DNA from 4 places in the Peribacillus sp. NPDC096448 genome. Region 2 is predicted to be linked to each of the others. Evidence: riboswitches for the same ligand, from Rfam matches in the RefSeq annotation. Region 2 holds a riboswitch; each other region holds the start of a gene.
The links. A riboswitch is a leader RNA that binds a small molecule or an ion and turns the genes downstream of it on or off. The one in region 2 is predicted to bind S-adenosylmethionine.

Region 1: it holds a riboswitch for S-adenosylmethionine, as region 2 does, so the genes downstream of both, mmuP (S-methylmethionine permease) here and ACIQ0C_RS05615 (YezD family protein) in region 2, are expected to answer to the same signal.
Region 3: it holds a riboswitch for S-adenosylmethionine, as region 2 does, so the genes downstream of both, ACIQ0C_RS12400 (methionine ABC transporter ATP-binding protein) here and ACIQ0C_RS05615 (YezD family protein) in region 2, are expected to answer to the same signal.
Region 4: it holds a riboswitch for S-adenosylmethionine, as region 2 does, so the genes downstream of both, mtnK (S-methyl-5-thioribose kinase) here and ACIQ0C_RS05615 (YezD family protein) in region 2, are expected to answer to the same signal.

Annotation. Positions count from the first base shown of each region.
Region 1 covers NZ_JBIWEU010000002.1:183,896-191,927, reverse strand. Annotated here, with positions in the region: gene glpT (glycerol-3-phosphate transporter) at 1-326, shown strand, start outside; gene aspA (aspartate ammonia-lyase) at 598-2,028, opposite strand; gene ACIQ0C_RS04835 (asparaginase) at 2,052-3,041, opposite strand; gene ACIQ0C_RS04830 (helix-turn-helix domain-containing protein) at 3,272-3,646, shown strand; gene ACIQ0C_RS04825 (hypothetical protein) at 4,216-4,383, opposite strand; gene mmuM (homocysteine S-methyltransferase) at 4,628-5,590, opposite strand; gene mmuP (S-methylmethionine permease) at 5,580-6,974, opposite strand; SAM riboswitch class I at 7,058-7,160, opposite strand; gene ACIQ0C_RS04810 (flavin reductase family protein) at 7,396-8,004, opposite strand; gene ACIQ0C_RS04805 (alpha/beta hydrolase) at 8,023-8,032, opposite strand, start outside.
Region 2 covers NZ_JBIWEU010000002.1:363,904-371,935, reverse strand. Annotated here, with positions in the region: gene ACIQ0C_RS05640 (DUF3906 family protein) at 1-101, opposite strand, end outside; gene ACIQ0C_RS05635 (nitrite/sulfite reductase) at 122-1,747, opposite strand; gene cysC (adenylyl-sulfate kinase) at 1,764-2,363, opposite strand; gene sat (sulfate adenylyltransferase) at 2,407-3,555, opposite strand; gene ACIQ0C_RS05620 (phosphoadenylyl-sulfate reductase) at 3,585-4,301, opposite strand; gene ACIQ0C_RS05615 (YezD family protein) at 4,471-4,614, opposite strand; SAM riboswitch class I at 4,771-4,879, opposite strand; gene ssuE (NADPH-dependent FMN reductase) at 5,159-5,692, opposite strand; gene ACIQ0C_RS05605 (TetR/AcrR family transcriptional regulator) at 5,880-6,467, opposite strand; gene ACIQ0C_RS05600 (SDR family NAD(P)-dependent oxidoreductase) at 6,641-7,387, opposite strand; gene pdxT (pyridoxal 5'-phosphate synthase glutaminase subunit PdxT) at 7,533-8,032, opposite strand, start outside.
Region 3 covers NZ_JBIWEU010000006.1:133,361-141,392, forward strand. Annotated here, with positions in the region: gene ACIQ0C_RS12395 (O-acetylhomoserine aminocarboxypropyltransferase/cysteine synthase family protein) at 1-1,106, shown strand, start outside; SAM riboswitch class I at 1,224-1,336, shown strand; gene ACIQ0C_RS12400 (methionine ABC transporter ATP-binding protein) at 1,490-2,524, shown strand; gene ACIQ0C_RS12405 (methionine ABC transporter permease) at 2,517-3,185, shown strand; gene ACIQ0C_RS12410 (MetQ/NlpA family ABC transporter substrate-binding protein) at 3,201-4,037, shown strand; gene ACIQ0C_RS12415 (hypothetical protein) at 4,177-4,350, opposite strand; gene ACIQ0C_RS27260 (YuzK family famiily protein) at 4,868-5,008, shown strand; gene sufC (Fe-S cluster assembly ATPase SufC) at 5,457-6,242, shown strand; gene sufD (Fe-S cluster assembly protein SufD) at 6,258-7,559, shown strand; gene ACIQ0C_RS12430 (cysteine desulfurase) at 7,559-8,032, shown strand, end outside.
Region 4 covers NZ_JBIWEU010000002.1:55,215-63,246, reverse strand. Annotated here, with positions in the region: gene ACIQ0C_RS04215 (pyridoxal phosphate-dependent aminotransferase) at 10-1,182, opposite strand; gene ACIQ0C_RS04210 (carbon-nitrogen family hydrolase) at 1,282-2,064, shown strand; SAM riboswitch class I at 2,136-2,289, shown strand; gene mtnK (S-methyl-5-thioribose kinase) at 2,368-3,570, shown strand; gene mtnA (S-methyl-5-thioribose-1-phosphate isomerase) at 3,585-4,631, shown strand; gene ACIQ0C_RS04195 (LCP family protein) at 4,773-5,660, opposite strand; gene ACIQ0C_RS04190 (lmo1851 family serine protease) at 5,775-7,235, opposite strand; gene deoD (purine-nucleoside phosphorylase) at 7,517-8,032, opposite strand, start outside.

The sequences.
Region 1 (8,032 bases), 180 kb from region 2:
TTTACTGGTTTAACCCTGCAGGCAACCCAATGATTGATATTATATCCCTAATTGCGATTGGATTCTTAATTTATGGACCTGTAATGTTAATAGGTCTGCAAGCACTGGATTTAGTTCCTAAAAAAGCTGCAGGCACTGCAGCAGGACTGACTGGCTTATTTGGATATTTAGGTGGATCTGTAGCTGCTAATGCTATTATGGGATATGTAGTTGACTTTGCAGGCTGGAATGCAGGTTTTACATTAATTACGATTTCTTGTGTACTGGCAGTAGTGGTATTTGCATTTACATGGAATGTTCGAGGACAGGAAGTAGTAAAGGGCTAACACAGGCATATTATTGAGCTCAAGCTTCCCAATCCCCCCTAGATATATTCTAAGGGGGATTGGTTTTCATGAATAGTTTAACCCCTCCATGATTAGATCGGTAAAAATAACTGAATATTCAGTCCTCTATACCCATAAGCAGCTTACGGACGGTTGGTTGACATACCATAAATGTATAAAAAAAATGACTATGCCTTTATACCAACGGTCCTAAAGGCATAGTCATTATATCAAAAATCATAATGATTAATGTTTACTACCAATATACTGGTTATTGCCGATCAAAAAGAGAAGCTCCCGCTATTCCGGGTTTTGTCATCTCATAAGGATTTAGAATCAGATCCAATTCCTCTTCTGTCAACACATCATATTGTAAACAAAGTTCGCGAACTGATTTCCCTTTCAATATCGCTTCACGGGCAATACGTGAAACCACTTCGTACCCAAGATGCGGATTGACTGCTGTAATCACTCCAACACTTTGTTCGACATAATCTTTTAAATGTTGCTCATTAGCCTCAATGCCTTCTAAACAATAATCTGTAAAGACATTGAAAGCATTGTTCATAATGCTGATTGATTGCAACAAATTGAATACAAGCACTGGCTCCATTACGTTCAACTCTAGTTGTCCTGCTTCTGATGCTAAGCAAATCGTATTATCGTTCCCGATCACTTGGAAAGCGACTTGATTAATTAATTCCGGCATTACTGGATTTACTTTTCCTGGCATGATGGATGAACCTGGTTGGCGGGCTGGAAGTGTGATTTCTCCTAATCCCGCTCTCGGACCTGAAGCCATCAAACGTAAATCATTAGCAATTTTAGACATATTCATCATACATACTTTCAATGAAGCTGACACTTCAGTATATGCATCCGTATTTTGGGTTGCATCTACTAAATGCTCTGCTCCTACAAGCGGCAAGTTACTGATTTCAGCTAAATATGTAACAACATTTTCAATGTAACGCGGATCTGCGTTCAATCCCGTTCCCACTGCTGTTGCTCCCATATTCACTTCATATAAATGTTGACGTGATTGACTGATTCGTTTTATATCCCGGTCCAACACGCGACTGTAAGCCTCAAATTCTTGACCAAGGCGAATCGGCACTGCGTCCTGAAGATGTGTGCGTCCCATTTTGATAACATGATCAAATTGTTTTGCTTTATCCTTTAAAACCCCACTCATCTTGGTCATTGTTTGTAACAATTGCTCCAAAAGTCGTAGTGTTGATAAATGAATGGCAGTTGGGAATACGTCATTTGTTGATTGTGACATGTTAACATGGCTATTTGGACTAACATGCACATAATCACCTTTGTTGTGCCCCATAAGTTCTAACGCACGGTTGGCAACGATTTCATTAATGTTCATATTCATCGAAGTACCCGCACCGCCTTGAATTGGGTCAACGATGAAATATTCATGCCACTTTCCATCGATCACTTCTTCAGAAGCTTTGACGATAGCGCTTCCAATACCATCATATAACCGTTTGGTATCCATATTCGCTAAAGCGGCCGCTTTTTTAATCATGGCTAGTGCACGAATCATTTCTTCATTGACTTTGTAACCGGTAATCGGAAAATTTTCTACTGCGCGTAAAGTTTGTATTCCATAATAAACATCTGCCGGAATTTCCTTTTCCCCAAGGAAGTCTTTCTCGATTCGGTATGTTCTCTCTTCTATCAACATTTCCTCTTGCCCCTTTGTTTGTTCTAGAATGTAATGTCCTCTGCAATCGGTGTTTCCATCATTTCCTTCACTTTTTTAGGATCCCGCGTCTTAGCTAATATCCACATCAGCTTCGGAACGATGGCTTCTGTATTCATATTTCTGGAACGAATGATGACATTCTTGTTCACTTTCCGTCCCACTTCGTAAATATCCATATCTTCCCCTTCTTCTAAACATTGGGTAGTGATGACTACGGATATTCCACATTGTACTAACTCATTCAATTTCTCTAAAATATTTCTTCCTTGGAATGGAATACCACCGCTTCCATAACTTTCAATTACAATTCCCCGACAATGATTTTTCAGAAAATCAAAGAATTCAGGCTTAATACCGGGATGCAGCTTGACCAAGGCAACTTCAGTACATAGGGAAGCATCTAACTTAGCTTCCTTATTCTTTGGTGAATGAACTGGCTTTAGATACTCAATTTTATCTTTGAATATGGTAGCAATATAAGGATAGTTAATACTTTCAAACGAATCATAGCTTTTCGTTCTCAATTTAATGGCCCTCGTACCCTGAATGACTCTGCCGTCAAAAACAACATATACTCCTCCAATATCTTCACAAGCAAACCGAATCGCATCAGAGATATTTCTTTTGGCATCTGTCTTTTTAAAGGCAATTGGGATCTGAGAACCTGTAATGACGATTGGTTTCCCTAAATCTTGTAACATATATGAGAGCGCAGCTGAAGTGTAAGCCATTGTATCTGTTCCATGGGTAATCACAAAGCCATCGTAATCTTGGTAGTGCTCATGGATGGATTGTGCCATTTCTGTCCAATCTTCCGGCTGCATATTTGTACTATCAATATTCATCAAAGGCTTACTATCAATCTGACATAGTAAATCCAATCCCGGTAGGTGACCTAAAATTTCGTCAGCTTTCATTTCTGGAACTAGTCCATTTTTTCCTTCTAACGATGCAATTGTACCACCTGTAGTAATCAACATCAACTTCTTCATTTTTGATTTCAACTTTTCCAATATACTACCCCCTAAAAAGCCTCCCTGTTTCACTATCACTCTAATCATCTCAGAAAAGGTTGTTTTCGCTGTAAATGTACATGTTACGCGTACACCACATGTTATTATAGTCATGTTTCATAGTGAAATCAAGCTAAAGTTATTCATTACGCGTACACTTTTTTCAAAATGATGTTATAATGGATTTATATAAAAGGAGAGTAATAATAATGATTTTAAAAAGATTGACTACATTAAGGAAGGCCAAAAGGTGGTCTTTGCAATATACTGCTGACAGACTCGGAATCGCCAAGAGTACCTATGCAGGTTACGAATCGGGCCACCGCCGCCCTTCATTAGAAACGATTAATTTATTGGCAGGCTTATATGATACATCCACTGATTACATTCTAGGCCGAGTGGATTATCCATATAAGGATATTAACACAGAGTCACCTCAAGTAATGGAATTAACGGATTTATCAGATATGGAGCTAGCTGTCGATGGAATCTCTCTTTCTGAAGAGGAAACGATTCAATTTATCGCTTTTATTAGAGCTAAACGAGAAGTGGAAATCAATCGCGATAAACAAAATGAAACATAGCAAACATGGAGTTTAAGACTTGTATTTGGGGAACGAACAGTACTTTATCAGCAGGTTCTTATACTTCCTGGCATGTTTATTAAAACCGTAAAACAACGCGGCTTTCACCAATTAGATAAGTCGGTTCTGATCAATCGTTAAGTTCGCCCTTTTTGACACTGCACGAAACGATTTCTGGACGACAAGAGAATATACTAATAATGCCCCTTGTTTAGAAATTTAAGTTTTATTAACTATATAGAAGAAAGTCGGCTTATTAAAAGGTCATCCATCTTCATTATTCTGTTTTCTTCTTAACTTATTTCCTTTTCCATCAAGGGAAATTTGATTTCAGTTTAATCACCGATTTTACCTCTTGGTTTATTTGCAATGAAAGAAAAAACCATGGCACAGCTCATGGTTTTCCCCCGTATAAAACTGAAAATCAAGCCCAAAACAAGAAGCAACATGAAGTTGAAGTTTCTTTAATTCATGTGCTTATATTATTGGAATACGAAATTTAATAATCCCCTTAAAGAAATGAAATTGCTCAATATAATGTCTCAACAAATATACTGCATCTCAATATATTAAGGCATCTCATCTTCTTTTTCCCGATTTTTGAAAGCTTCATGTGTGACAATATCCTCAATCTGTTCATACTGGCGACTGTGTTCCTTCTCTTCGCTAATTCGATTATTGGGTAAATTTCCTGGATGTCCTTTTTCTTTGTGATTAAAATTTTTACCACGGCTCATAACTCATTCTCTCCTTTCTATTCATTGTTTGTATAGTTTTCCCAAGCACGAAAAAAATATGATTTAATTTCTCTTTTTACTGTTTTGCAGCAGGATGGATTACAACCTTTTCAAATAACTCGAATCTGAAAAAAAGAGCCCCAAAAATAACAGGAACCGCCAGATTATGACGCTTCCTGTTATTTTTGTAGGTTTACCCACTACTTACATAATTAATAAAAACATTTTTGATGACAAAGAATGGCTAGGAGGATGTTACCACGGAAGGTCGCCACTTCCTTGATATGTCTGCAATATGATCAGGCGCCGTTCTGCAACATCCCCCAATTATATTTGCCCCCGCATGGTGCCATTCTTCAGATTTCAGGTCGAGCCTGTTACATGATTCTTGACCATGCCATGTTTTAGTTTCTGGATTATATGATTCACCGGAATTCGGATAAACGATAATTGGTTTATGCGTGTTTGCACGCAACACCTGTATGGCTTCCGTGATAATTGATACTGGCGCACAGTTGATGCCAATTGCGGCAATTTGCTCACTGTCCCCAAACAATCTGGTACAGTCCTCCAGCAATGTACCGTCACTTATCGCTTTTTCATTTTTCAAAGAAAAGGATAGCCAAGCGTAAACTTCTGGATAATCTTTCAATAATGAATGTAATACTTTTGCTTCTTGCAGGGAAGGAATCGTTTCAAATGCTAAAATGTCAGCTCCTGCTTCAATCAAAGCTGATATTCGCGAGCGATGAAATGCCGCTAACGTTTCATCTGAAACACCATAGTTCCCTACATACTCTGACCCATCTGCAAGATAAGCCCCATAAGGTCCAACTGATGCAGCAACCAATGGCTTAGGTCTAATCGTTTGATATTCTTCCTTCCAAAATTCATCTCTTGCTTTTCTTGCAAGTAAAACCGTTTTCCGGATTAGATCCAATGCCTCTTTTTCTTGTATTCCGCGGAGGGCGAAACCTTCAACTGTTGCTTGGTAGCTTGCCGTTATCGCACAGTCAGCACCAGCTCGAAAGTAGTCAGAGTGAACCTGGTAAATCACTTCTGGATTTTCAAGTAATACTCGTGCAGACCACAGGGGATCGTCCAAATCACACCCATGCCTTTCAAGCTCTGTAGCTAAAGCCCCGTCCAAAATCATGACTGAATGACCTCGTAAAATTGCTTCAATTGGGTTAATTTTATTCTTCATGGTCTACTCCTCTTTTCTTTATGGTTTGTGTCAGATAATAACTTCCATAGCAAAACAAAATAAACGGAATGCCACAATATAGTGCAATTCTTTGTGTAGGATCAAATGCAATTCCTATGCATGAAGCAAGACATAGCATAAATGAAACGATTGGTACGAATGGATATAATGGTGTATGATAAGCCAAATCATTAATTGAGTTTCCTTCGTTTATATATCGTCTGCGAAATAGGAACTGTGCCGCGCTAATACTCATCCAAACTATAACCACAGCTAGTCCAGAAATGGATACAAGCACTATGTATACAGTATCCGGCGCAATAATACTCGAGAAAAGTGCTAATACACCGCCCAACATACTGAAAAGGACTGCATTCAACGGAACACCCCGTTTTGTCAATTTTGCAAATATTGGGGAAATAGTTTTCTTATCTGCAAGTGACCAAAGCATCCTGGATGAGGCATATAGTCCTGAGTTTGCAGCGGACAAAATGGCCGTCAATATAACAAAGTTCATAATATCCGCTGCATATGGCACTCCAATTCGTTCTAGAACGGCAACAAAGGGGCTCTCTAATACGCTTGCATCCGAAACAGGCAATAATGCGGATAATACAACGATGGTTCCTACAAAAAAGATAATCAATCTCCATAATGTCATACGGATTGCCTTTGGTACCGTTTTTTCTGGATTCACAGTTTCCCCAGCTGCAATTCCGATTAATTCAGTTCCAGAAAATGCAAAATTCACCGCGAGCATCGTCATTAGAATGGCAAAGGCACCATTTGGAAATAAACCAGCACTTGTAAAATTGGAAAATAACGGAGCTGATTGTGCGTTAATTATTGGAATAAAACCTACCATTGCCGCAGCTCCCAGAATAATAAATATTACGATAGCGAATACCTTTATAGACGCAAACCAGAATTCGGATTCAGCGAAAAACTTAACGGTCCATGCATTTAATGCCAAGACCAAAATGGCAAATAGAGCACTCCATATCCAGACACTGATTGATGGAAACCATCTCTGCATCAACAATCCTGCAGCCGTGAATTCCGAACCTAGTGCAACAGTCCAGGTTAGCCAATACAACCAGGCTACTGTATACCCTGTCCCTGGTCCGATGTATTTGGCTGCGTAACTATGAAACGCACCTGTCTCGGGCATATGCACTGACAGTTCACCTAGACATAGCATGACAAGATAAACCACTAATGCACCAATCAGATACGAAAGGATGGTGCCAAACGGACCAGCCTGGTGAATCGTATAACCCGAACTTAAGAATAAACCAGTACCAATCACCCCGCCAAGCGATAGCATTATTATATGCCGTGCTTGCATTTGCCTTTGAAAATCATGCTTCCTTTTGTTCTCCATTCTTACTCTCCTTAATCTTGCATCCAGAAAAAACGAAAACGCACTCTAAAAAAGAGTGCGTTACTGACAAATAAACACGTACGGTCTTATCTATCAAGGTTTCACCCCCTGGAATTAGCACAGTGTCTTTGTGGACCTGCTGCTGAGGTTTCATAGGGCCAGTCCCTCCACCTCTCTGGATAAGAAATTATTTTTTTATAACTTTATCAATCTATAAAAAAATTGTCAAGTTTTGTTTCGTAATGTAAAGACTTCCATTTAATTACTAATGTTCATGGCGCCTGCGTCATTAATATTAAAATGATTGCTTATTTTTGGAACTTTCGCGTAATAAAAATTGCAAATAAAGCTAACCGGGATCATGTTGGTTTTTAAAAAAATGACAACATCTTATAAGATGTCGCCATTTTTATCTTTTTCCTTAAGGACGTTCTATTTCAAATAATTCCCCTAGTTTTGTATAGGTATGACCTGCTAATCTTGCTACAGGTTTTAGCCCATTCTGATCAATTCGGCCATTATGGTAAATATCTTGCTCTATATGATAGCAGACTATTTTCCCTATCAGTAAATCACAACCAGGTTCATTCTTGGAACCTGCCAATGGTATCGATTGCTCTAATATACATTCAAAACGTACCTTCGCTTCTAGCAACCCTGGTACGGATACCTTATCACTAACAGTCGGCGTGAAATTAGTAAGACCCAATTCACTTTCGTCAGATGGGAGTTCCTTTGCCGTTCGATTTGCATCAGCAACATTATTTTCATCAGTGATATGAACAACGAATTCACCTGTTTGAATTGCATTACGGGCTGTATCCTTTAAAACTCCTTTTTTCCGTTGAACAGAAATGGAAATCATCGGAGGGTTTGAACTAACTATGTTAAAAAAGCTGAACGGCGCTATATTGATCGTACCGGTTTCGGATTGTGTCGTAACCAGCGCAATAGGTCTAGGTATAATGCTTCCAGTCAAAAACTTATAATTATCCCGTTCAGTCAGACTTTCAGGATTAACAGAAATCATCTTCATTCCCTCTCATTCTTATAAAAAT
Region 2 (8,032 bases):
TCGATATCAACAAGTTCAAACGCCTTTTCATCTGAATCGGCAACAATGATGACATGAATTGGTTTTTCCTTGATAGTGACTTCAAAACGGTATAGATTCATGAAATGCTTACCTTCCCCTATTAAACGGCCACTTCCGCTAATATATCATCAAGTTTACGTTGTAATTCGTCTACCCCTACCCTTTCCACAAAATCGAGGAAGGTTTCGGATAGAAGTTTTGTTTCTTTGAAAAATAGGATCATTTCTTTCAAAACTTGATGGAGCTGTTCAGCTTCCACTTTTCCTTTAAGTTTTTCATTGAACTTCCCGCCCTCATTCAGCGTTCCTCCAACGTATATTTCAAAAGCCTCGACCATCTTTTTATCCTGGTTTTTCATTTTTATGCCTTGCAGCCCTATTTCGGCGATGGCTCTTTGACCGCAATTATTCGGACAGCCGACCATATGCATCCTTACAGGTACATCAAGTTCTATTTCCTTGTCCAGTGATTCAGAAATGGTCCTCATTCGGTTTTTCGTTTCCACGAGCGCCAGGTTGCAATACTCGATGCCTGTACAAGAAACGGAATAACCAATGAATTTCTTTGGTTGATATGGAAATCTTTCGAAGATGGCTTCCTGCTTTAATTCCTCAAGTTTAGCATCCGGCACATTGGGAATGATTAGATTTTGAGAATTACAGTTACGGATTTCACCATTTCCATATTTTTTTGCAAGTTCGGCAAACTCAATCACTTCGTCTGGATTTAGACGACCAACTGGTATGTTGACTCCAACATAGTTCAGACCATCTTGCTTTTGTTTATGGATGCCGTAGAAATACCCTGCATTCCATCCCTTCACCGCACTTTCTCCCTTTTCAGGAAGCGGACCGGTGTATTCCAGCAATTTTTCCTTGAATTGTTCAGGGCCCCAGTCAGCGACAAGGAATTTCAATCGCGAGCGATGACGCTTTTCACGGTACCCAAAGTCGCGGAATATCGTCGTGATGGCGGCCGCCACTTCCACTGTTTTTTCAGGTAAAATGAATAAATCAAGTTCCTCTGCCAGCATCGGGACGGAGGAAAGCCCCCCGCCTACTTTAACATGAAAACCAACTTCCGTTACCCCATCAATTTCTTTAGTGGCTGGATTGAATGAAACACAGTTGATTTCAGCATTTGAAGCATTATGGATATTGGCACTTATGGACATTTTATATTTCCTCGGAAGGTTCGAATAGTCTTCGTTAAGGCGGAAATACTCAAATACATCATAAAGTACCTCGCGTGTATCAAAAAGTTCATCAGGATCGATGCCTGCCAGTGCATTACCGATGATATTACGTGTTATATCACCACAAGCACCAGCCGTAGTCAATCCAACCTTTTCCAAACGACTCAAGATATCCGGGACTTGTTCGATGGTCAGCCAGTGGAATTGAATGGCTTGACGGGTTGTAATGTCATATACATCCCTCCCGTAATCTTTAGCGATGTTAGCTAGAGTTATTTGTTGATCATAAGTCAGGATACCTCCGGGAATAACGACTCGCATCATCCAATAACCAGCTTCTTTAGGCCGTTGCAGGTATAGACCTGCCCATTTGAACATATCCCATTTCTCTTTAGGGATGGAATCAAAACCATTTGCTGCGTAATGTGGAATATCATCAAATATCTTCAAGCCGTCTTTTTCCAATTTCCAGATTTCCGTTTTATTTTTAGCGATTAGTGGATTTTCCGACCAAAATTTTTCGTAAACCATTACATTTCCTCCTTGATTAAATCGCTTTCTTTGCTGTCAAATAGCCGATTACCTGTTCAACGCACTCTTCAATGCTGTATTGGTCGGATTCTAAAATGATTTCCGGTCGTTCAGGTTCTTCGTATGGAGAGTCGATTCCGGTAAAATCTTTAATGATGCCTTTACGGGCCTTGTCATAAAGCCCTTTTGGATCACGCACTTCGCACTCTTCGATCGGACACTTTATGTATACTTCAATAAACTCCCCTTCTTCGAGTAAATCACGTACAATCTGCCGATCTGCCCTGAAAGGTGATATGAAAGCGGTCAATACGAACTGCCCACTATCCACGAATAACTTGGATACCTCACCGATCCTTCTAATATTCTCCGTTCTATCCTCTTCAGAAAAACCTAAATCTTTATTTAAGCCGTGGCGGATATTATCACCATCCAAAACATAACTTCGAATATTCCGATTGTATAACTCTTTAGCGACCGCGTTTGCAATCGTTGATTTTCCGGACCCCGATAGTCCTGTAAACCATAGAACCGTGCTTTCATGCCCGTTCTGCTTCCGTCGGTGCTCCTTGGTCAATGACGTCTCATGCCATGTGACATTCGTACTTTTACTCATTTGATAATCCCCCTCTTCATGTGACCCTTCCATTTATGTCCAATCAGTTATAAACTTCATTTTTTTTAAGACCTTCGATCAACACCTCGATGACTTCCTTACGGCTAAAGGTTGCTGGAGGAATTTCTCCATTACGCAACATTTCCCTTACCTTCGTTCCAGACAGGATGACATGGTCTTCCTTGCCATGCGGACAAGTTTTAGCGGAAGCCATATTGCCACATGCTTTACAGTAAAAACTATGTTCAAAGAATAATAGCGTGATTCCTAACTCATCTGCGTTAAAATTCCCGAAGATTTTTTGAGCATCGTATGTGCCATAATAATCGCCCACACCCGCATGATCACGTCCGACGATAAAATGGGTGCAACCATAATTTTTACGGACCATCGCATGGAAAATGGCTTCTCTAGGTCCTGCATAACGCATGGCAGCAGGGAAAACTGCAAGGGAGACGCGATCCTTAGGATAATATTTATCAAGCAGCACTTTATAGCTTTCCATTCTTACATCTGCCGGAATGTCATCTGATTTAGTGGCACCAACGAGAGGATTTAAGAATAAGCCGTCGACGATCTCCAATGCTGTCTTTTGAATATATTCATGTGCACGGTGAACAGGGTTCCTCGTTTGGAAACCGACAACCGTTTCCCATCCTTTTTCAGCGAAAGCCTTCCTTGTCTCGACTGGGTCCAAATAATGAGCTTGAAATAGCGGACGCTCTATTCTCTTGATCAACTTTATTTCCCCGCCGACATATACATCCCCGCGGTTATATAAATTTTTCACTCCAGGATGCTTCTCATCATCTGTTTGATATACCAATGTAGCTTCCAATTGCTTATCTGGAGTGTAAATATCGGAAACGGAGAGAACCCCGTATGTTTCACCTTCATGGGTTAATGTTACTTCTTCACCTATAGTGAGGCTTTCTGCAGTTTCTTCGGTCAAAGGCAGCGTAATCGGGATGCTCCATACATGTCCGCTGCTAAGCCTCATATCCTTTACCACTGTATCATAGTCACTTTTTGTAAAGAATCCTTTAATCGGGCTGTAGGCACCAGTGCCTATCAATTCAAGATCGCTTAAAGCAATTTCATCGATTTCGATTGACTTCGTTATTTTACTAAAATCATATTTTGGTTCCCAAAGATCGATTAATGTTCCTCCGTGCGGTATACTGATTGTCATGCTAATTTCCCCCTATGGTATCTATTTATTTAAGATAAATGCAATCCGCATTCCGTTTTTTGAGCTCCTTGCCAACGGCCTGACCGTAAATCATCTGCATTGAAGGCAGGTGCAGTACACGTTTTACATCCAATGCTCGGATATCCATTATCATGCAGAACATTATATGGAAGTCCATTTTTGTGGGCATAGCGCCAAACATCTTTCCATGTCCAATGTATGAGTGGGCATATTTTAACTGATTTGAACTTATTATCCTTATTGATATACTCGGTCTTAGCCCTTGTTTCGGATTGCTCCCTCCGCAGTCCCGAAAGCCAGGCTGTTGCTGTTGAAAGCACATCAGTTAGCGGAATGATTTTACGGATGTTACAGCACTTATTGGAATCTCTAAGCCATAATTCATCCCCATATTCCGCCGCTTGTTCCTCAAGCGTCAAGTCAGGTTTCTTCATTTCGATCAAAAGCTTCGGATATCGCTTCTTCACTTCCTCGATCAATTGGTAAGTTTCCTCAAAATGAACATCTGTATCAAGGAAAACTATTTTTGCCGAAGGATTGACCTTCGCCAATAAATCCGTAAGCACGATGCCTTCAATACCAAAACTGCAAGCATAAATCAGTTTGTCTCCGTAATGGTCATTCGCCCATTGCAGAACTTCCAAAGCACCTTTTGTCTCACTGCCTTCAGGAAATACAGGGAAGTCCCCTGTATTGAAATTTTCATAGTTTATTAATGCAGCCAACTTTGTAGCCCCCTCTAAAAACTTGCTGTATCAGGTTAGAGTAACTGTTGATCAATTCCCGTTGTAATATTCCCCGGGTTATTTGAATCTAGGAAAAAGAGACGAATCTAACCAATACTCTCTTTATATCAGTTAAACCCGCCTCTAGTTTTTCTAGTCAGCAGATACCTTATTTAATTCTTAGTTTTTCATTTCTTTCCATTTGAATGATTTTACCATCCTGGACAATAAGTGTAATGGATCCATATTTCATTGAATTAAGCATTTCTTGAAGTCGTTCAAAAATTTCTTCAAGCTGATTCTCTTTATCCAAACCAGTTCCTCCTTTAAGAAAATCCGCGAATTTTTTATTTTAAATTTCTTAGATTTATATAATTCCATACAACCTTACATTGTTATGGTCTGCCTAAAATTTTCACAAAAAACAAAAATCTTTCCATGATGGAAAGATCGCAAGGTAAATATCTTTACCTTATCTTCCAAAATGATCAACATTTTGTTGGAGGTAGCACCTTGCATCCATCATGCAGGTTGCTGGACTTCAAAGGGCCAATTCCCTCCGTCGCTCTGGATAAGTTTTATTATTTTAAATATTAACATATATTTAATCCTTGTCAATGGAGTTTTCTTATAAAATAACTTGGTTTAATATTATGGATGAACTGTTATTTTTATACACACTATTCAATTTATGATTTTATGTTCATATAAATACGAAAATAGACTCGTCTTTTTAGATAAAGTCTCCAAAAAAATGAGTCTATTTTCATTAATAGGCCTATTATTGACTCGTGTTATTCTAAAAAAAATATCTAGGGTTCAGTCTTTTTATAGAAGGAATTAATTTATTTAAGTCATTAATTTCTTAACTGTATCGCTTCTACAAATTCTTGAACCTGACTCTGGACGCGATCAATTAAATGCAAATCATTGATCGGGTTTTCTGGATTCTGTTTATCTATTTCCTTATCAACAAAATAAATCCCCTGCAGCGGCTCGCCTTTTAATATTGAAATTAATGGTTTAAGCGCATAGTCAATCGCCAATAGATGCCTGTTACTTCCACCAATCATGATTGGCAGCACCGGCTTACCCTTAAAAGCACCTTCTGGCAGCAAATCAATCAAGGCTTTCAATACACCTGTATAAGAAGCCTTATAAACCGGTGAACCTATAATGACTCCTCTGGCTGCTTGAATTCTCTCTGAAAGCTTTGAGATATCCTCGCTATTATATTTCCCTTGGAATAAATCATCTGCTGTGAAATCCGTAATCGAGAAATAAGCTGTAGTAAATCCTGCATTTTCGACTAATGATTGAATATGTTTTAGTGAAATGTCCGTTCTTGATGGAATAGCCGGACTTCCTGATAAAATCACGATATCGCTCATTTGATACCCTCCAATGTTACATGATTTCCAGATAAAATTTTCTTAAAGCATTTCGTGAAGTATACATTTATCGTAATTGTCTGAAAAATATAAGTCAAATCTTACACTCTGGACATCTACTCTTAATGAAAAAAGAAACGGTCATATTTACGGCTTGATGCTCATGCCCTTAAATATGACCGTTTCATTATGTATGATTCTGTTTCCCATGAATACCATATACCAAAAGTTGAGCAATGCTCTTAATTCGTTCAGAAGTAAAATATGGCTCCTTTTTTTGTTGATGGATCTCATAATGTGTAGATAAAGCCAATGTGAAAGAAATGATCCCTACATTAAATAAAATAATATCAGAGATATATTGTATCTCTCCGCTATCTATTCTCTTCTGTATTTCAATATGCCTGGCATTTGGCTTGAAAATCTGATCTACATATTGCTTTGAAATATCTTGATCGAATTGTGTTTCCCTAAATAATATCGAAAACTGTTCTTTATTTTCAAGAATTTTTTTTATCATGGTGGTAACATGATTCTCCACTAGATCATCCGTGGATAGATGGCTAGCCCCATCTTCGGATTCATCTTTTTCATTAGGGGTAATTGTAGCCAAAAGCAAATCTTTTTTGCTGTCAAAGTATTTGTAAATAGTAGCTTCGGAAACATTGCATGCAGAGGCAATTTCATTCGTTCTTGTCATGTCAAAACCTTTAGTGGCAAAAAGAGTCCGGGCTACATTTATGATTCGTTCTTTGGTTTGCTGCCCTTTTTTCAAAAATATCAACCTTCTTTTATAAAGATAAGACCGGTTTCACCCATCTATTTCCCATGATATATCGCTGGTATCAATCGGTCAATATTACCTTTGATCTATTAGAATTCAATATTCCCATATATCATAAATAGAAAACATCGTCTGGTTGGGACGATGTTTTCTATTTATGAATATCACTTAAAAGATGCATAGCCATCATCGACCATGACTACACTTCCATTGATCGCATCCGCTTCCTCTAACGATAATAGATAAACGGGATTTGCAATGGCTTCTGGCTTAATCAATTCACCGCGCATTTGACTTGCATTCAATTTATCGATGATTCCCATGTCTTTATAACCTTGTATGATAGGAGTGTCAACCCCGCCCGGCGCAATGCCCACAACGCGTATGCCATAAGCACCCAATTCCAAAGCTGCTGTCTGTGTCATCATTCTTACAGCGCCTTTAGTCGCCTGATAGGCAAAAGTCCCATGTGAAGCTAAGTAGCCAAACACAGAAGCGGTATTTATAATGACTCCCTTGTTACCCAGTTCCTTCATTTTCCATCCTGCTGCCATGATTCCAAAGGCCACTCCGTGCTGGTTCACTCCAATCGTTTTGTAGTAACCTTCCATATCTTGGTCTAGGATCATACCGCCCGCACCAATGCCGGCATTATTAAACATGATATCGAGCCTTCCGTATGTTTCCACTGCTTTATTGATTAACGATTCAACATCTTCCTGCTTAGAAACATCCGTTTTAACATAAATGGCCACTCCGCCATTAGCTGTTATCTGATCAACGGTTTCCCGACCCATTTCTTCATTAAAATCCGCAACAACGACCTTGTCCCCTTTTGCTGCGAATTTCAGGCATGTGGCTCGGCCTATACCGCTTGCTCCCCCTGTAATAATTGCAACTCTTGCTGTCATATACATTCCCATTTCAAATAAGTAAGTGATCACTTACTTATTTATTATAAAAGTAAAGAATAGTAAATTCAAGCAATATGTATTTTTATAGAGTTTTGAGCTTTCAAAAGTAAAGCTGTCCTATTAATAGGACAGCTTCATTTGTTTAGCAGGTTTTCAATTCGACCTTACTTACGGATGTCTTCACCATTTCAATGAAAAGTTGAAGGAAGCGACCATCACCTGTTAATTCTGGATGAAATGCACTTACGAGGACATGGTCTTGTCTCGCAGCCACTACATTCTCTTCATAAACAGCCAATACTTCTACACCTTCTCCAACTTCATCAGCAAATGGCGCCCGGATGAATACTGCCTTATAAGGGTCTTCCATTCCTTTGATGGATAGGTCAGCCTCGAAACTTTCCCGTTGACGTCCAAATCCGTTCCTTTTCACGGAAATGTCCATTAGTCCGAGATAGGCCTCCTCATCGCCAGTCAATTCATTGGCCGCCAATACCATCCCAGCACATGTACCGAAAATAGGTTTTTTACCTTCGAAGAAAGTTTTGATCGGTTCCATAAATCCATAACGATCCATTAGCTTCCTCATCGTCGTGCTTTCTCCGCCTGGAATGATCAAGCCATCGATTTCCCGCAACTGTT
Region 3 (8,032 bases), on a different contig from region 2:
AAAGAATGGCCTTACTGGAAGGCGGTATCGGCGGATTGGCAACGGCAAGCGGGATGGCGGCCATCTCACTTTCAATCCTGAATATTGCCGCTTCAGGGGATGAGATTGTTTCAGCCTCTACCTTATATGGCGGTACGTATAACCTTTTTGAAAATACTCTTCCTAAATATGGGATAAAAGTGAAATTCGTTTCTCCAGATGACCCTGAAAATTTCAAAAGGGCGATTACGCCAAGAACTAAAGCCATTTTTGCTGAAACGATCGGAAATCCAAGTTTGAGGGTGCTTGATATTGAAGCGGTAGCGGAAATCGCCCATGAAGCCGGCATACCTTTAATCATTGATAATACCTTCGCGACACCGTATCTTTGCAGACCAATTGATTTTGGAGCGGATATCGTCATCCATTCCGCTACAAAATGGCTTCTTGGAAATGGAACGACGCTAGGCGGTGTCATCGTGGATGGAGGGGAATTCGATTGGAACTCGCCAAACTACCCTGGCTTCACGGAGCCTGACCCAAGTTACGACAATCTGGTATACGCCGAGGCAGTTGGACCTGCCGCATTCATAACGAAAGCCCGAGTCCAGTTACTCCGTGATTTGGGCCCTGCGCTAAGTGCCCAAAGTGCATTCCAGTTTACGCTTGGACTTGAAACGCTCCATGTTAGGATGAAAGAGCATCTATCAAACACCAAGTCTGTCATTAAATATTTAAAAAACCATCCTGCCGTGACTTGGGTTTCACATCCCGGTGATGAGGATCATCCCGATAAAGCCCTTGCGGATAAATATTTGCCAAAGGGAGCTGGATCTGTCGTCACATTTGGGATACAAGGTAATCGCGAAGCTGGGGCAAAACTTATCAATTCGGTGGAATTATGGTCCCATGTGGCGAATGTAGGGGATGCGAAGAGCTTGATCATCCACCCAGCCAGTACGACCCATCAACAATTGAATGAGGCAGGTCTTGCAAAAGCGGGTGTGCGTGCCGACCAAGTCCGTTTATCCATTGGGATTGAAAATGTAGAGGATTTAATAGAAGATTTGGAGCAGGCAATTGAAAAGGCGACGAATATCGTCTCCTTGACTTCCAAGACGGTTTAAGCAAAGTTCCTGTTCATTGTTGTACTAGAAATAATATACATTGCGCTCCTTTTTTATCTATGATAAAATTTCACCATACTAAAGAACTTAATGTTGTACAAATATTCTATATATTAGCTCTTATCAAGAGAGGTGGAGGGATGTGCCCGATGAAACCCGGCAACCGACAAGGAGATTTCCTTGGAAAGGTGCCAATTCACACAAAGTTTAATCACTTTGGAAGATGAGAGGAAGGCCTGTTTCTTCACCTGCCTTTCTGCTCATGCAGAAAGGTTTTTTCTATTTTTATGGGGAAAACCTTTGCATGATATGAGAAACAGACTAATAATGTAGAGAAATCAACTAAGTTCATAGGTTTTATTGGATAAAAGAGGTGAGGATTAATGATTACATTGACGAAAGTCAGTAAGCTTTTCCGAACAGGAAAAGGAAACAGTGAGACGATCAAGGCTGTAAATAATGTGAATGTTGAAATAAATAAAGGCGAGATTTTCGGTATCATCGGTTACAGTGGAGCGGGGAAAAGTACTTTGATCAGAATGCTCAATGGATTGGAAACACCGACAGAGGGATCCGTTGTGGTGGCTGAGAAGGAAATTTCAAAAATTAAAGGGGCTCAGCTCCGTAAGGCCCGTCAAGAAATCAGCATGATTTTCCAACATTTCAATCTATTATGGTCAAGGACCGTTCAGGAAAATATTTCTTTCCCATTGGAAATTGCAGGAGTTTCTAAAACTGAACGAACCAAGCGTGTGAACGAATTGATCAAGTTAGTCGGACTGGAAGGCAGGGAAAAGGCCTATCCTTCACAATTAAGCGGGGGGCAAAAGCAAAGGGTGGGAATTGCCAGGGCTCTGGCAAATGACCCTAAAGTGCTGCTTTGTGATGAAGCGACTTCTGCCTTGGATCCGCAGACTACCGACTCCATACTGGAATTGCTTGTTGACATCAATCAGCGCCTGGGATTGACGATCGTCTTGATAACACATGAAATGCATGTGATTCGTAAAATCTGCCATCGCGTCGCCGTGATGGAAAGCGGGCAAGTTGTTGAACAGGGACCTGTCCTGGATGTTTTCAAGAATCCTAAAGAACAAATGACGAAGCGTTTCGTGCAACAGGTAACGGAACCAGAAGAAACGAAAGAAACGATGGACCATTTGCTCGAACGCTATCCTGCAGGCAAAGTGATTCAATTGACCTTTGTAGGCGATCATGCAGAAAGCCCATTGATCACCAAGCTTGTACGTAACTTCGAGTTGGATGTCAATATCGTTCAAGGTAAGATATCCCAAACAAGAAGCGGTTCATATGGAACATTGTTTATCCATTTAGATGGCAAAGAGGATGAAATGCTCCGCGCAATCGAATTCATTAAAGCACAGCAGGTAGGCGTGGAGGTGATTACTCATGCTTGAAGAATTATTGCCGAATGTTGATTGGGAAGACATTATTGAAGCTACGAGGGAAACGCTTTACATGACAAGCGTCTCTGTAGTGGCAACCTTTTTTATAGGCATAATATTAGGATTGATCCTTTTCCTGACAGGGAAGGGTAATATGTGGGAAAACCGGGCTGTCAACGGGATCATGAGTGCTGTCGTCAATATATTCCGTTCCATTCCATTTCTTATTTTGATCGTGCTGCTCATTCCTTTCACTAAAGCGCTTGTCGGTTCCATGATCGGACAGAACGCTGCACTGCCCGCACTTATTATCGGTGCGGCCCCATTTTATGCGCGTATGGTTGAAATCGGCCTTCGTGAAATCGATAAAGGTGTAATTGAAGCCGCTAAATCGATGGGGGCAAAAACGAGCACGATCATTTGGAAGGTCCTGCTTCCAGAGTCGATGCCTGCCATTATTTCCGGGATTACGGTAACATCGATTGCATTGGTTGGATATACCGCAATGGCCGGGGTCATCGGTGCAGGCGGGCTTGGTAATCTAGCCTATTTGGAGGGTTATCAAAGAAATCAAAATGACGTTACGCTTGTAGCGACGATCGTTATTCTAATTATCGTCTTCATAATTCAAATTATTGGAGATGTGATTACATCTAAATTGGACAAAAGATAAAGGGAGATGAATAGGATGAAAAAGTTTTTAGGATTTGCATTAATTTTAGTGTTATCCATCGCTTTGGCTGCTTGTGGAAGTGAAAAGGATAAAAGCGGCAGCAATACGGAAAAAGAATCGAAGAAAATAGTTGTAGGGGCATCCAATGTTCCGCATGCTGAAATCCTTGAGGAAGCTAAGCCGCTTCTTAAAGAAAAAGGAATCGAATTGGAAATCGAAACGTTCCAGGACTATGTTTTACCGAATAAGGCGTTGAATGATAAGGAATTGGATGCTAACTACTTTCAGCACATTCCTTACTTAGAGTCGCAAATTAAAGAAAATGGATATGATTTCGTCAATGCTGGCGGAATCCATATCGAGCCGATTGCTCTATATTCACAAAAATATAAAAGCATTGATAAACTTCCGGAAGGCGCAACAATTATTATGAGCAGCTCTGTTGCTGATCATGGACGCGCTTTATCCCTTTTGGAAAAGAATGGCCTGATCACTTTGAAAGAAGGCATCGATAAAACGACGGCTACAACTAAAGACATCGTTGAAAATAAGAAAAACCTTAAATTCGATGCCGATTATGAAGCGGCCCTGCTTCCTAAAATTTATGAGAGCGGCGAAGGCGATGCAGTCTTGATCAATTCCAACTATGCAATTGACGCCGGTTTGAATCCGCTTGAAGATTCGATTGCGATTGAAGATTCGGAATCACCATATGTGAATGTCATTGCCGTAAACAAAGGTGACGAAAATAAAGAAGCGATAAAAGCGCTTGTAGAAGTATTGCATTCTAAAGACATCCAAGATTTCATTCTTAAAGAATACAAAGGTGCAGTTGTACCGGCGGATAAATAATTCAAGAATGGCGACCTGATTTAATTCAGGCCACAGTTTTGTAAGGGAAAAAGGTTTCGGAATGGTCTCATTCCGAAACCTTTTTGATTTTTTATTGGATTTGAAGCAGTTAAAGCGTTTGTACTCTCGATAGCCCTCTTTATTTGTTGTTGAGTGCCGATGGGCAGAGATAACAACCTAAACGCTCATATTCCACATAGCCATGGTTGCGGAAGAATCTTTCTTTTGTTCGAGGACGTTTATAGAGTAAAGCTGGTGTTTTGTTAGTTGCATCTGTGTCAACAGCTTCAGGTTTTCCAACTTTCTTAATCATTTGTTCAACCAAAGGCTCTTAAGAAAACGAGTATCATGAGTATTTCCGGGTATTACTATCGTCCCAACACAAATCCGTTACGGTCTGCTGCCGCATAAATGAATAGGCAAGCTGGTTTGTTCGTTCAGCTTCCAAACATGGAGAAGTGAGGCACTTTATCATGGAAACCTTAGGTGAAAGTGATTATATCTGATTGTTTAGTCTTAGTGGATTGGAACGGAGGGTACGAGACTCCTGCGGGAAAAGCGCCGAGGGCGGACCGCCCCCGGAAACCGAGTGCCTGAAGTGGAAAGTAACGTTCAAATTTTGAAAACCTAAAAACCTAAAAAACTGTAGACAAACTCATTAATCATCCAGTTTGTTTACAGCCTGCGGCCTAATTTAATTCGTTTCATGTTTAACAGAAAAAGTAAAGGGTATAGAGATAATGAAGATAATGAAATGATACGTAAATTTGAAAGGATGGTTCACTATCAATACTCTGGATTTAAATGTAACAAGCGAAATGGAAAAGGCGATGCAGTCTTCACATGGGATTGGCTACAGTGAGTACAGTAGAAACTTAGACCTCCGTATCGAGGTTGAGAAAGAACGGGATAGGGAACATGTAAAGTGCAACAAAATGGTCCAGGACCTACAACGCAAAATTCACGGCTAAGCATATAAAAGAGTTCTTTAAAAGATCGGTCTGTAGAGGTAAAATGGAAAGTGGTCCATAAAATAAGGGGTTTCCTTATTGGATGAACTTACATAATACCTGACAGTCCGATTTTTTTCTTTTTAAAGCGGAACGTTCATACCTTGCAATCGAATTCTTTGAACATATAATAATAAGGACAAGGATTTGCCGAATAATAAGATAATTTTAACAAAAGCTAAAATAAGTATGAATATGCAGTAAACAGGCCATATCTGTTAGTATTGTAAGAATAGGGGCAGGTTTTTAATATGGCCGAAGTGGAAACCCCTATCTATTTAGTTGATTCCAAATTGGATTTGTTATAAAATTGGAATGAGAATAAAGTGAGAATGCTTTTACGTAAATTAATGAAAGTAATCTTTACTTTCTGGTAATAAAATTGGAATTAGTTCACGGAGGTATTATTATGTCAGCTTCTACATTAACGGTTAAAGATCTTCACGTATCAATTGAAGGCAAAGAGATTTTAAAAGGGGTAAACCTTGAAGTTAAAGGTGGAGAAATCCATGCGATCATGGGACCAAATGGAACTGGTAAATCCACTTTATCATCAGCGATCATGGGTCACCCTAAATATGAAGTAACTAGCGGAAGCATCACATTCGATGGTGAAGATGTATTGGAAATGGAAGTAGACGAGCGCGCTCGTGTCGGTCTATTCCTAGCTATGCAATATCCAAGTGAAATCAGCGGTGTTACAAATGCAGACTTCTTACGTTCTTCCATTAACGCACGCCGTGAAGAAGGCGACGAAATTTCATTGATGAAATTCATCCGTCAAATGGACCAAAAAATGGAATTCCTTGAAATGGATGAAGATATGGCGCAACGCTATTTGAATGAAGGTTTCTCAGGCGGAGAGAAAAAGCGCAACGAGATTCTTCAATTAATGATGATCCAACCTAAAATTGCAATCTTGGATGAGATTGATTCAGGTCTAGATATCGATGCACTTAAAGTCGTTTCAAAAGGAATCAACGAAATGCGCGGAGAAGACTTTGGATGCTTGATCATCACTCACTACCAACGTCTATTAAATTATATCACTCCTGATTTTGTACATGTAATGATGCAAGGTCGTGTCGTGAAATCAGGCGGTCCTGAACTTGCTGCCCGCTTGGAAGCGGAAGGTTATGACTGGATTAAACAAGAATTGGGCATTGAAGACGAAACTGTTGGCGAAGAAGCGTAAGTAGGAGGATTTGCAATGACTACAGAAACGAAATTACCGTTTGAACAAGAGGATATAAGCTCCTATTCAACTAAAAATAATGATCCAGCTTGGCTATCCGAGCTTCGGATTCAAGCGTTTTCTGAATTAGAAAAGCTCCCGATGCCAAAGCCGGATAAAACGAAAATCGATAAATGGAATTTTACTTCTTTCCAAACTCATACGGTTGAGAGTGAAGCTTTTACCTCTTTAGAGGAGCTTCCGGAAGAAATTAAATCCATCGTTGAAGAAAATGAAAACTTATACATTCAACGCAATAATACGCCGGCACATATCAATCTGTCAGCAAATGTGAAAGAGCAAGGCGTCATTTTTACGGATATTTTATCAGCGGCTCGTGACCATGCTGAGCTCGTGCAAAAATATTTCATGAAAGACGGCGTTAAAATAGATGAACATCGTTTAACGGCACTTCATGCTGCATTGGTTAATGGGGGAGCATTCCTTTATGTTCCGAAAAATGTAGAAATCAAAGAGCCGATTCAATCGGTATTCCTATTGGATAATCCAGATACTACACTTTTCAACCATGTCTTGATCGTAGCTGAAGATAATAGCTCTGTCACATATGTAGAGAACTATTTCTCAACCGTTGATTCCAACGAAGGGGTTGCCAACATCGTAACTGAAGTGTTTGCAAATGCGAATGCCAAAGTCGAATACGGTGCGGTCGATACCCTTTCAAAAGGTTTCACGACATATGTTAACCGCCGTGGAGTGGCAGGACGTGACGCGCGTATTGAGTGGGCGCTTGGCCTGATGAACGACGGAAATACGATTTCGGATAATACAACATATCTAATGGGCGATGGCTCTCACGGTGATACAAAAACCGTTGTAGTCGGACGCGGGGAACAAAAACAGAACTTCACGACAGCCATCATTCATTATGGCAAACGCTCTGAGGGTTATATCCTTAAGCATGGTGTCATGAAAGACGCAGCATCCTCCATCTTTAATGGAATTGGGAAAATAGAGTATGGTGCTACAAAGGCCAATGCCGAACAAGAGTCACGAGTTTTGATGTTAAGTGAGAAAGCACGCGGAGACGCCAACCCGATCCTCCTGATTGATGAAGATGATGTAACGGCTGGTCACGCCGCTTCCGTCGGCCGTGTCGACCCGCTTCAACTGTATTATTTAATGAGCCGTGGTATTACAAAGAAAGAAGCAGAAAGACTTGTCATTCACGGATTCTTGGCCCCTGTTGTTAACGAACTTCCAATTGAGGGAGTCAAAAAACAATTAGTAGCGGTCATTGAAAGGAAAGTACAGTAATGAACCCATACGAAATTCGTAAGCTTTTTCCAATATTAGATCAAGAAGTCAATGGTCAGCCATTAGTTTATTTAGATAGTGCTGCAACCTCTCAAAAACCGGCTGCAGTGATTGAAGCGATTGAGCAATATTACCGCGGATACAACTCGAATGTTCACCGCGGGGTGCATACACTAGGAACAAAAGCTACGGATGCGTATGAAGGTGCACGTGAAAAGGTACGTAAATTCATTAATGCTTCTTCTACAGAAGAAATCATCTTTACCAGAGGCACAACGACTGCTTTAAATACTGTAGCAAGAAGTTACGGTGGTGCAAATATTAAAGAGGGTGACGAAATCGTCATCTCTTACATGGAGCATCACAGTAATATCATTCCGTGGCAGCAGCTTGCCAAAGAAAAAGGCGCTGTATTGAAGTATATTCCGCTTCAGGAGGACGGCACGATTTCCATTGACGATGTAAGGGCTACA
Region 4 (8,032 bases), 310 kb from region 2:
CTTATTGCATTAAAATAAGTTTAATGTTCGTATCCGTTCCACAGCCTCTTGCAGCCGTTCTTCCGAAGTCAGTAGCCCTACCCTGACGTAACCTTCGCCAAATTCACCGAAACCATTCCCTGCGGCAACAGCTACATGGGCATGCGTTAATAAATAGTCCGCAAAACTCTCGGACGTAAAACCTCCAGGTACTTTGAGCCAGGCAAAAAACGATGCCGCAGGCGCTTGGACATCCCAGCCGATTGCCCTCAATCCCTCAATGAAAACATTCCTTCGCACCTCGTACATCTTCACTAACTGCTCTACACAGCTCTGTAAGTCAAGTAAAGCACTTGCCGCAGCTTCTTGTATCGCCGGGAAGAGACTCACATAAAGATGGTCTTGTAATAGTTCAAGAGCTTCTATTACACTCTTATTTCCCACTGCGAAGCCGACTCTCCACCCTGCCATATTGTATGTTTTCGATAGAGTGTATATTTCAACTCCTACATCCTTCGCTCCCTCCGCCTGGAGAAAGCTTTTCGGTTTTTTTCCGTCGAATCCTATTGCCCCATAGGCGAAATCATGGACCACACAAATTGAATGTTCTTTTGCAAAGGAGACGGTTTCATCAAAGAAACTTTCAGTGGCAGAAGCGCCTGTGGGATTATTCGGATAATTCAAGAACATCATTTTGGCTTTATCAAGAACTTCTTTATGTATGTCATCGTATTTCGGAAGAAAATCATTTTCTTCTGTCAAGGGCATCAGTTCGGTCTTTGCCTGGGCTAAAACAACACCGGAAAGATAATCCGGATAGCCGGGATCTGGAACAAGGATCGTATCACCTGGATTCAATAAACACTGCGGCAGTTCGACAAGACCCGCCTTTCCCCCGAAGAGAATCGCCACTTCACTATTCGGATCCAGCTTGACACCGTATTCTCGTTCATAAAAGACGGCAGCAGCATCTTTTAAATATTGATGTCCCCGGAATGGCGAATATTTATGATTAGTCGTTTTTTCAGCTGCAGACTGCAAACTTTTGACGATATGTTCCGGCGTCGGCTGATCAGGGTTTCCCTGGCCTAAATTAATGACATCATGTCCTTGCTCCGTGATCGCATTGACTTTTGCGACCAGTGAAGCAAAAAACTGCTTGGGCAGGTCCTGAAGCAGTCCGGATTTTTCGAATTGCACCATTTATACACCTTCTCTGAAATTTCTTGAAATTCTAGTCACAAATGATATATGTTTATCGTAGTCTTGTAAAGCATTTTTTACATGTGGGGGTTTTAAACGATGAAGTGGAAAATAGCTTGTATTCAAATGGATATAGCCTTCGGTCAACCAGATATCAATTTTCAGGTTGCAGAACAATGGATGGAAAAAGCAGCTCGGTCCGAACCCGATATCGTCATATTACCAGAGCTTTGGACAACCGGATACGATTTGACCAGGCTGAATGAGATTGCAGACCAAGAGGCAGAAAAAACGATTGAATTTCTTAAAACACAGGCACAGAAACACCGGATTCACATCATCGGCGGTTCCATTGCGAAAAAAACAAGCAAGGGAATCTATAACACCATGCTCATCATCGATAAACACGGAAAGCTCATTAAAGAATATGATAAGCTTCACTTATTTCAATTAATGGATGAACACCATTTCCTGCAGCCAGGTGAAAAAGATGGTTTATTTACTCTTGATGAAAAAATATGTGCCGGGTTCGTTTGTTATGACATTCGTTTCCCTGAATGGCAGCGAGCCCATACCGTTCAAGGCGCGGAAGTTCTATTCGTTACGGCTGAATGGCCAAAGCCGAGACTCGATCACTGGAGAGCCTTATTGATAAGCCGTGCCATCGAGAACCAAGCCTATGTTGTAGCCGTTAATCGTACAGGTTCGGATATCAATAATATATTTGCGGGTCATTCCTTGATTATTGATCCATGGGGGAATATCGTAAGTGAAGCCGGAGAAGGAAACGAACTATTGACAGGCACCTTGGACTTCAACAAAGTTACGGAAGCACGTAACAAAATACCTGTATTCGAAGATCGCCGTCCAGACTTTTATTAATTTACCCATTGACAAACTATTTAAAAAGTTGATATTATTTTCCCGAAGATTAAAATTTCAGAAAACATTTACTCTTATCAAGAGCAGGCTGAGGGATAAAGGCCCTATGAAGCCCAGCAACCGACTGTAATACCATTGTGAAATGGGGCGGATCCTCCGCCGGATTATTAAATCCACAGAGCACGGTGCTAATTCCACCAGAATTCATTTTCTGGAAGATAAGAGGTCCGAAGCCAAAACTTCTGCCTCTTTCTATATGAAAGAGGCTTTTTTATTCTTATTTTGAATCTGGAGGGGAAAAGAATGACTCAAAACCATTCAAATTTTAAGAGATTGACAAACGAAACAGCTATAACCCTTGCAAAAAAACTTGGGTTGGTCAATGCGGATGCAAGTTTGAAATGTAATGAAATCGGCGATGGAAACTTAAATTATGTTTTTCATATTACAGACACGGTCACAAACAAAGGACTAATAATCAAACAAGCGGTCCCTTATGCCAAGGTACTTGGTGAAAGCTGGCCGCTGACACTGAAAAGGGCAGCCATTGAAGCGAATGCGCTGATTCATTTCAGAAGTTATTGCCCCGAATTCGTACCGCAAGTCTATTATTCGGATGAACAGCTTGCCATCACAGTAATGGAGGATTTATCGCACTTGAAAATCGTTAGAACAGGATTGATCCATGGCGATTCATATCCATTGCTTTCACAGCATATTGGTGAGTATGTTGCGAAGACGGCATTTTATACATCCGATTATCATTTAGAACCCTCTGCGAAAAAGGAGGTGGCCCGACATTTCACGAATCCCGAACTCTGCAAAATCACTGAGGTCTTTATTTTCACGGATCCATTTTTTGAGGAACTCCCGGGAGATTTCGAGGTGGAATTGACAGGTGCCGCCCAAAAAATATGGAATGATCAAGAAGTGATACTTGAGGTCGCCAAACTGAAACAAAGCTTTGAAACCGAGCAGGAAGCCTTGCTTCATGGAGATTTACATACTGGAAGTATATTTGCAAGTGAAACCGAAACAAAGGTTATTGATCCGGAATTCGCTTTTTATGGGCCAGTTGGTTTTGACCTTGGTCAATACACCGCCAACCTTCTCTTTCAGGCAGTAACACGAAATGGCGTCGGAAGGGAAGAGATTTTCACGCTCCTTCATGAATTTTGGAATGCCTTTGAAGAAACTTACACCGAATTATGGGAAGGCCAAAATAAAAGCCCATTTCGCCATGTGAAAGGTTATCTGCCTTATTTACTGACAAAATTCAAAAAAGATGCATTCGGTTTTGCAGGCTGCGAACTGATTCGGCGAACCATTGGCCTTTCCCATGTAGCCGATTTAAACGTCATTGAAGATAAAGAAACAAGGATCGCTGCCAAAACGGCAACATTGGAAATTGGTTCTTTTTTAATTAAAAAACGGGAGGAATTGGATGTTCCAACTATAATTGAAGCGTTGAAGCAACGTACACTGCCATCTTACTCAACCATTTAAAAGGAGACCTGCACATGACTACACTAGCACCCTTACCATATTCGGTACAATGGGATGATACCCATATTACATTATTAAATCAACAAGCCCTTCCTTCCATAACTGAGTTTATTGAACTTCATTCTGTTAATGATGTATATGACAGCATTTTGACATTAAAAGTTCGCGGTGCCCCAGCAATTGGACTGACGGCAGCATTTGGTGTTGCACTTGGTGCCAAACAGGAAACAACCGCTGAATTAGGGGAATTCAAGAAAAACGTAACGAGGCATATTGAAAAACTCGCATCTTCCCGGCCAACTGCAGTCAACCTTTTTTGGGCGTTAAGGAGGATGGAGAACACCTTGCAGGCTGCGCAAAGCATTTCAACTGCCAAGGAAGCACTTGTATCGGAGGCTAAAGCCATCTTTGCTGAAGATGAAGAAATGTGCAGGAAAATCGGGGAACATGGTTTATCCCTATTCACTAGAGGAGATTCCATTCTTACGCATTGCAATGCTGGGGGAATCGCCACAGCTCGGTATGGCACAGCCTTGGCTCCCTTCCACCTGGCTAAAGAAAGGGACTTTCCGCTAAAAGTGTATGCATGTGAAACCAGGCCTGTCCTGCAAGGGGCGCGTTTGACGGCTTGGGAATTGATGCAAGCGGGGGTTGATGTCACCTTAATTTCTGATAATATGGCTGCCCATACAATTCACCAGAAACGAATAAATGGAATTATCGTCGGGGCCGACAGGATTGCGGCCAATGGGGATACAGCAAATAAAATCGGGACATTGGGATTGGCCATATTAGCCAAGCACTTTGGTATCCCCTTTTATGTAGCCGCACCATCAAGCACATTCGACCTTTCTATCGAATCCGGCACATCCATCCCGATCGAAGAGCGGAATGAAGCTGAAATCACCTTCATTCAAGGTATAAGGATCGCTCCGGAAAACGTGAAGACTTTCAATCCAGCCTTTGATGTTACACCGAATCACCTAATTACAAGCATCATTACCGAAAACGGAATCATAACACCTGATTTCTTCAAAAACATTCCGCATTTTGTTAATTGATTCAGGTTCCTTTATTGGTGATAAAAAACGAGAAGGATTTCGTATCCCTCTCGTTTTTTAAATAATTATTCTTGCGAGGTCTATAATACAATAATTAAATCCGAACACTTTCGATAATAAAATGGACTTCCAAAATTCTTGTTATTTTGCAAAGAACTCCTGAAGTGCTTTTTTATTTTCAGTGCAGTCCATTTCCAAAACGGCTCCGGACTGGGGATATATTTCATCTTTAAAGCTTCCTTCCACTGGAACCCTTAAGGTTTCGACGGTGTCCGGGGTATGGAAGACGGCTTTTGGACCCATTTCTATTATTGTTTTCAGACCAATATCTGTATCCAAGTACGAGAGCCCTTGTTCTATGATACCAGGAAGGGCTGCCATCCCTTCGAAGGATGAGATTTGATTTATAAACGCTGTTTTTAATTGAACCATAACTTCTTGTTGACGCTCTACCCTTCCAAAATCACTTTCATCGTCATGTCTAAAACGGACATATTTCAATATTTCCTCACCGTGTAGAACATTTTTACCGACGCTTGCTTGGATGCTCATATCATCAATGATTTCCTGATCCACATTCACCGCCACCCCCTCAGGGGCAAGTAAATCGACCATCTTCACAAATCCCTGGAAGTCGATTACCGCTACATGATCGACCTTGACATCAAAGTTTTCCTGTATGGTTTTCTTGAGCAATTCCCGTCCACCATAATAATAAGCAGCATTTATTTTGTTATATCCTGATTTATTCCCGGGGATTTTCACATAACTATCACGCATAATGGAAGCCAGCTTCAGTTTCTCCTGCTCAGGAAAGTATTTTGCCAGGATAATCGCATCTGACCGAGATTTTTGCTCTCCCCTTGTGTCAACACCTATTAACAGAAATGTTTTCTCGCTTTCCTGGTTCTCTTCATTGATTAGTTTTTTTTCCGTACCTTCATTTCCATTTTGTTTGGGTAAAGGGGCATATGTACAGCCTGCCAGAATCAAGATCAAGAGATATATGAACAATACCTTTTCTTTCATTACCTCACCTCATTGGAAAATTACCCCTATTCTCTGCCTAATGTTGGAATCCTATGCATGAAAACGACAAAAAAGCCTGCCAACGAAATTCGCTGACAGGCTTTTCGGTCAAAATCATTTATTGATTTCTTTCTTTAATACTTCCACTGCCTTTTTCACTTGTGTGTCGTTCTTAAGGATTTTCTCGCGGATGACCTGCATCAATTTAACGGTAGTATCATCCTTAATGGTGCCGGTTTCTTTAATTTTTTGTTCCCTTTGGAATGCTATGACAGCATTCGTGGTTGCTTCATCAAAGAATCCATCTACCTTACCTGGATCATGGCCTGCTTCCTTCAGCATCTCTTCAGCCGCTTTCACTTCACTCGAAGAATCGGATGCTTTCAATTCCTTATCGGGCGAAATGTACGGAAGGCTCGCATAATCAGGAAGCTTCACAGTAATATCCGGCTTGATCCCTTTTTTATGAATCCAATTGCCTTCAGGAGTCAACCATTTAGCTGCCGTATATTTGAAGTTAGATCCATCTTTGAAGTCTTGGGCAGTCTGCACTGTCCCTTTCCCAAATGACTTGACACCGATCAATGGAATGTCCGCAGATTCACTGACAGCCGCTGCAACGATTTCAGAAGCACTGGCACTTCCATCATCAATCAACACGACTACCGGGATTTTCAGTTCTCCATCATTCTCCGATTTATATACTTCTTTTTTCCCGCTGCGATCCTCAACTTGAAGGACCACTTTCCCATTAGGTATGAACAGACTTGCCATTTCTATTGCTTGTTCAAGCAGTCCCCCCGGGTTTCCCCGCAAATCCAATACGAGACCCTTCATGTCCTTCTTGGACATTTCCTCAAGCGCCGTTTTCAGCTCTTGGACTGTATGTTCGGAAAAACTGGTCACTTGAATTTTTGCAACTCCATCATCAAGCATTTCCGCATAAACCGTCTCAATCGGAATTGTGTCCCGTTTAATGGTCAGCTCAATCGGTTCCGACTCACCAGCTCTTGAAATGGATAGATCCACTTTCGTACCCTTCTCGCCCCTGATTTTCAGGACAGCTTCAGAAGAGCTCAGTCCTTCAACACTTTTACCATCCACACTTAATATAATGTCATTCGGTTTTACCCCAGCTTTTTCTGCCGGGGACCCTTTTATTGGTGAGACCACCATTATTTGTCCATCCTGCTCCTGAATCTCAGCACCGATTCCTTCAAAAGATGAAGAGATGCTCTCATGGAAACTCGACGCTTCCTTTTTATCCATATAAGCAGAGTACGGATCATCCAATGATTCGATCATTCCATTAATTGCCCCGTCCACCAGCTTTTCTTCATCAATCTCTTCATAATAGTTATCTTTTATCGTATCGTATGTAGAATACAGCTTTTCAAATTCCGATTGCTTATCCGGTGCTAATGACTCTACTTTTTCATCTCCAAAGGTCAAGGCTATTGTAGTAATCCCTGCAGTTAGAAATATGACTAAGAAAATCCCCATAATGAACGTAAACTTCTTTATTTTAATGAATTTCCCTGCCTCTTTTGGCTGTTTTTGATTTTCTTCTTCCACTGAAGCCTCACCACTTTCATTCTTCATGACGATATAAACGATTTCATTCCTATTTTATCAGCTTTCAAGCCAATCGAAAAATAATAGTTATCAAAAATAACAACTTATGACCATATGTATTTTTTTAGCAAACTTCAAATCAGGGAAAATGGTCCAAGGAAAACAGGCATCTCCTGACATTACAAAAATGCGGATACCATGGAACAAATGAGCCTGTATCCAACTGCCATTATACAGCATCACTTATTCCTGGTCACCCGCCTGTCAATTACATCCAATTATCAGTCCTGGATAGCTGCTTCCAATGCCACTTCAACCATTTCGTTGAAAGTTGACTGGCGCTCATCCGACGACGTCTCCTCACCGGTTAAAATGTGATCGGAAATGGTCAATACAGATAAAGCTTGGCGGCCAAATTTAGCAGCAAGCGTGTAAAGGGCAGCTGATTCCATTTCTATCGCAAGGATTTGGTATTTTGCCCATTTTTCCAATTCACTATTATCGTTATAAAACTGATCGGCCGTAAATACATTACCGACCTTCAATTGCAAGCCCTTAGCCGTGCCGACGTCATAAGCTTTTCTAAGTAATTCGAAATCCGCGGTCGGGGCAAAGTCCACCCCGCCGAAAGTCATGCGGTTCATTTGGGAATCGGTGGAAGCACTCATTGCAAGGATCACATCCCTGACTTTTACATCTTTTTGAATCGCTCCTGCAGTTCCAACACGAATCAGCTTCTGGACATTATAGCTATTCATCAATTCATTCACGTAAATCGAAATGGATGGGACACCCAT